Regions from separate parts of the Dorea sp. YH-dor226 genome, predicted to be linked through region 1. Evidence: a T-box and tRNA genes for the amino acid it is inferred to sense, from the RefSeq annotation. Region 1 holds a T-box; the other holds one or more tRNA genes.
The links. A T-box is a leader RNA that pairs with one kind of tRNA and senses whether it is charged. The one in region 1 lies ahead of proS (proline--tRNA ligase), so its partner is inferred to be a tRNA-Pro.
Positions count from the first base shown of each region.

Region 1 (2,205 bases):
TCACCATGAACCATGATCAGGCCGCCGATACTTCTTGTGGACCATCCCCAGGAAGTCTCATAGGCGCTCTGAAGCTGGTTGTTTTTATCTACATATTTGATGCCAAATGCATCTGGGAAGCCGCTTCCGAAGAAATGGCTGGTTGCGGACTGTAATGCTTTTCCGTCATGCATTAGTGCTTCAACAGTATATGTGTCCTGAGCTCCGGCAAATTTTTCGTGTTCAGCTTTTCTTCCGGCTACGAAAGGCATTGCAAGGGTTTCTTTGTAGCAGTCCTTGTATACCTGCCACATCTGGATGGTTCTTTCTTCCGCTTCCTCATAAGTAGCATGAAGTGTATGACCCTCCTGCCACAAAAATTCTCTGGAACGAAGGAAAGGTCTTGTGGTTTTTTCCCAGCGAAGTACAGAGTTCCACTGGTTCCATACTTTTGGAAGATCTCTGTAGGAACGTACTGTTTTTGCCCAGAGATCGCAGAATAAAGTCTCTGAAGTAGGGCGGATACACAGTCTTTCCTGTAATCTTTCCATACCGCCATGGGTAACCCATGCTACTTCAGGTGCAAACCCTTCTACATGATCAGCTTCTTTTTCCAGAAGATTTTCCGGAATTAAAGTCGGCAGATAAACATTTTCAACGCCGGTTTCTTTAAAACGTCTGTCCAGATCGGCCTGAATCAGTTCCCAGATTGCGTATCCATTTGGTAAATAATTCAGACATCCCTTTACACTTGAATAATCGCACAGCTGCGCTTCACGTACAACATCTGTGTACCACTGTGCAAAGTCTACATCACGTGGTGTGATATTTTTTACTAATTTTTCTTTTGCCATGTTCCTCTTCTCCTTTTCTTTTCTGCGAAGCCTCTTCTCCGCATTATTATAATGGGAGCCATTGATGCCATCAGGTGATCCGCGGATTCTTTTGTTAACGAAAATAAAAACGCCGGACCTTTCAGCTCCCCAAAAGGGACCGAAAAGTTCGGCGGTACCACCCTAGTTAACTACAAATTATTTGTAGTTCTCTTCATTTGCCATTAACGCTGGCAGGACGCTGCATTTTCATACAGTGGCTCCAAGACCGGTTCCATGCAGTTCAAGGCAGGTATCTTGCAGCAAATGATTCCCTCTCTGTGGCCTGCTTACATGTACTAATTCTCTTCGTTGCCATAAATCTTGAATTGACCATAATTTTAATCGAACGTTTCATTTTTGTCAAGACAAAGAAATGATTATCTCAGCAAACTAAAATAGAAAAATGATTATCTCAGTAAAACATAGATAAAGAATGCAAGGTATGCGATGAGAAACAGCATTCCTTCTTTTCGCTGGATTTTATGATTGCTGATTGCGGAAATATATACAATAATGCTTGCGACAATCAATATTAAAGTATCATAAACGGCAGTGACATCAAGCGTAATCGGAGTAATGGCAGAAGAAATCCCCAGAATTAATAAAATATTGAAAATATTAGAACCGACTACGTTTCCGACCGCAAGGTCATTTTCGCCTTTGCTGGAGGCTACCATGGAGGTAACAAGTTCCGGAAGAGAGGTGCCGAGTGCGACAATCGTCAATCCGATGAAGGTCTGGCTCAGTCCAAACGTTTCTGCAATATTGCAGGCACTGTCGACAACCAGATTACCTCCCCATACGATTCCGGCAAGACCAAGTATAATAAATACAGCACTTTTCAAAGGAGACATCACTTTGTAATCTTCTTCGGCAGTATCGGACCGGGAAATTAAGGCTGATTTAACCGTTGCATATAAAAAGATCACAAAAAGAATGAGGAAGAGAATTCCCGCCCATCGACCAAGTACAAATGTTTTGTTACCATCCAGAATTTTGATGATTGAAAAGTCAGAATCCAAAAATAACAAAATAATTGTAATAAATATGGAAAAAGGGAATTCTTTCCTTAACAGAGACCATTTTGCTTCAACCGGACGAATAATCGAACAACAACCGAGAACAACCAAAAGATTAAAAATATTAGAACCCAGGACATTGCTGACAGCAAGATCGTTATTTCCACGAATTGCAGCAGTCACACTTACGGATAATTCCGGCATACTTGTCCCAAATGCAACAACCGTCAGACCGATAACAATGGACGGAACTTTTAATAGTTTGGCGACACTGGAACTTCCATCTACAAAAAAATCTGCCCCTTTGATCAGCAGAATAAATCCAAGAATTA
Region 1 is NZ_JBDOHS010000007.1:11,846-14,050, reverse strand. Features, by position in the region: gene proS (proline--tRNA ligase) at 1-833, opposite strand, end outside; T-box leader at 965-1,173, opposite strand; gene ABE547_RS07470 (calcium/sodium antiporter) at 1,262-2,205, opposite strand, start outside.

Region 2 (2,205 bases), on a different contig from region 1:
CTTTATCCGAGATATTGCCTGCACAGGCGCGTGCTGCAGTAAGCTCATAAGATCCTCTGATTAACAGTGCTTCAATTACATTCTGGAAAGAGATATCCCTTACGGAGCAGCCGACATTACGGGTATATTCTACCAATCCCTCCTGCTCCAGCTGGCGAAGCGCTTCACGCACCGGACCATGGCTGACACCAAAATTAGTGGCTAATTCTGATTCCGTGATTCTCATTCCGGGCTCGAGTTCATGGTATAGTATTTTTTTTCGAATAGCATCTGCAACTTGTTCTCGCAGAGTTTTGTGATGAATTATATTTTTCATATGCAACGTTCCTTCTTTGTTTATATAATATCATTCTACCACAAGAAGGAACTGTAATAAACATAAAAATTATTCATAAATATTAATTTTTCTTTTGTATTTATGAAAATACATGAATGCTTAGGGGCAGTAGGAACAGATATACATTTGTTATAAAGATGAAAAAATTATATTTCCTATGATAATATTGCGGATTTTGTTGAAAAATGGGTTATAATAGAAAAAAATACAAAATCAAAAAGAAGAAAGGAAGATTAGATATGGCAGTCGTACATTTGACGAAAGATAATTTTCAAAAGGAAGTATTAGAAACTAAGATTCCGGTGCTGGTTGATTTCTGGGCGACCTGGTGTGGTCCCTGCCAGATGGTAGGACCGATTGTAGAGGAGATGGCAGAAGAAGTTACAGATGCCAAGATATGTAAGGTTGATGTTGATGATCAGCCGGAGCTTGCAAGGCAGTACAGAGTGATGTCCATCCCGACATTTCTGGTGTTCCGGGATGGAGAAGTTGTAAAGAGGGACATGGGTGCAAAGCCAAAACATGAGTTGATGGAGCTGCTAAAAGCTTAAACAGCAATGATAAGACCAGATTCCAGCCATGAGAAAGGCATAGCTTCCGGATATATCGAAAGCTATGCCTTCATTCATCGGGGTAACAGGATTCGAACCTGCGACCTCACGGCCCCCAGCCGTGCGCTCTGACCAAACTGAGCCATACCCCGATACAACTATTCTACCGAATTGCACCAGATAATGCAAGCTTTATTTTCCTTTGGAAATTCGTATGGTATAATAGCCTTAATGATAGAAGGCGTATTTGAATATATGCGAAAGGAGCTTGGATTATGAAAGTAATGGTAATAGGACCGAGAGGTAAAATGGGGAAATTAATCACACAGGTGGCTGCAGGAAGAGAAGATATGGAATTGTCAGCGGCTGTTGGCCCGAAAGGCGGAGAGTATATCGGTAAAGATCTGGGAACCGTGGCTATGGTAGGACGTGATCTGGGAATTCCGGTTACGGATAATCTGGAAGACGTAATTGATTCATGTGACGTAATCATAGATTTCTCAACGAAAGAGATGGCAATGCAGGTATTGGATGCGGCAATTGCTCATAAAAAAGCTCTGGTCTGTGGTACAACGGGATTTTCGCAGGAAGAGATGCAGCGTTTTTGTGACGCGGCAACAGAGATTCCGATGCTGTATGCGGCAAATACTTCCAAACTGGTCAATATTATGAATAAATTGTTGGAAATTGTTACAGAAACACTGAAAGACGAGATCGATATTGAGATTTTGGAAATGCATGATCAGTGGAAAAAGGATGCACCAAGTGGAACATCAAAGGAGATGGGTGAGATTATGGCACATGCGCTTGGAAAAGAGCTGAAGGATATTGCGGTCTATGGACGGGAAGGGGCATCACCGAGAGAGACGGGAACGATCGGATATCATTCTCTGCGTGCCGGTAATATTCCAAGCAGCCATACCGTATATTTTGGTGGTATGGGTGAACGACTTGAGATCACGCATCATTCCTATAACTGGGAATGTTTTGCACGAGGAGCTTGTGACTGTGCAGCATACCTGGCAGATAAAGGACCGGGATTCTATACGATTAAAGATGTATTGAACCTGTAATCATTAAAATGGATTGTTGCAAAATATTTGCAACAATCCATTTTAATCTTTGATCAGGTTAATATCTTTCTCGTCCAGACGCATCTTTTCCAGGCGTCTGATTCTTTCATCCAGATGATGATCCGTCAGATACCGGTATACACTTTTGGGAACCAGCTGTGCCCATTCCTGATCTGTCGCGATCAGATTGCGAATCTTGGACCCGGTGATTCCTTTTTCTTCCGGTGCCTTTTTCCATAGCACG
Region 2 is NZ_JBDOHS010000002.1:261,805-264,009, reverse strand. Features, by position in the region: gene ABE547_RS03080 (GntR family transcriptional regulator) at 1-316, opposite strand, end outside; gene trxA (thioredoxin) at 577-888, shown strand; tRNA gene ABE547_RS03070 (tRNA-Pro) at 966-1,040, opposite strand; gene dapB (4-hydroxy-tetrahydrodipicolinate reductase) at 1,164-1,961, shown strand; gene ABE547_RS03060 (nicotinate-nucleotide adenylyltransferase) at 2,004-2,205, opposite strand, start outside.
Region 2: it has a tRNA-Pro gene. The T-box ahead of proS (proline--tRNA ligase) is inferred to sense a tRNA for this amino acid. The anticodon was not compared.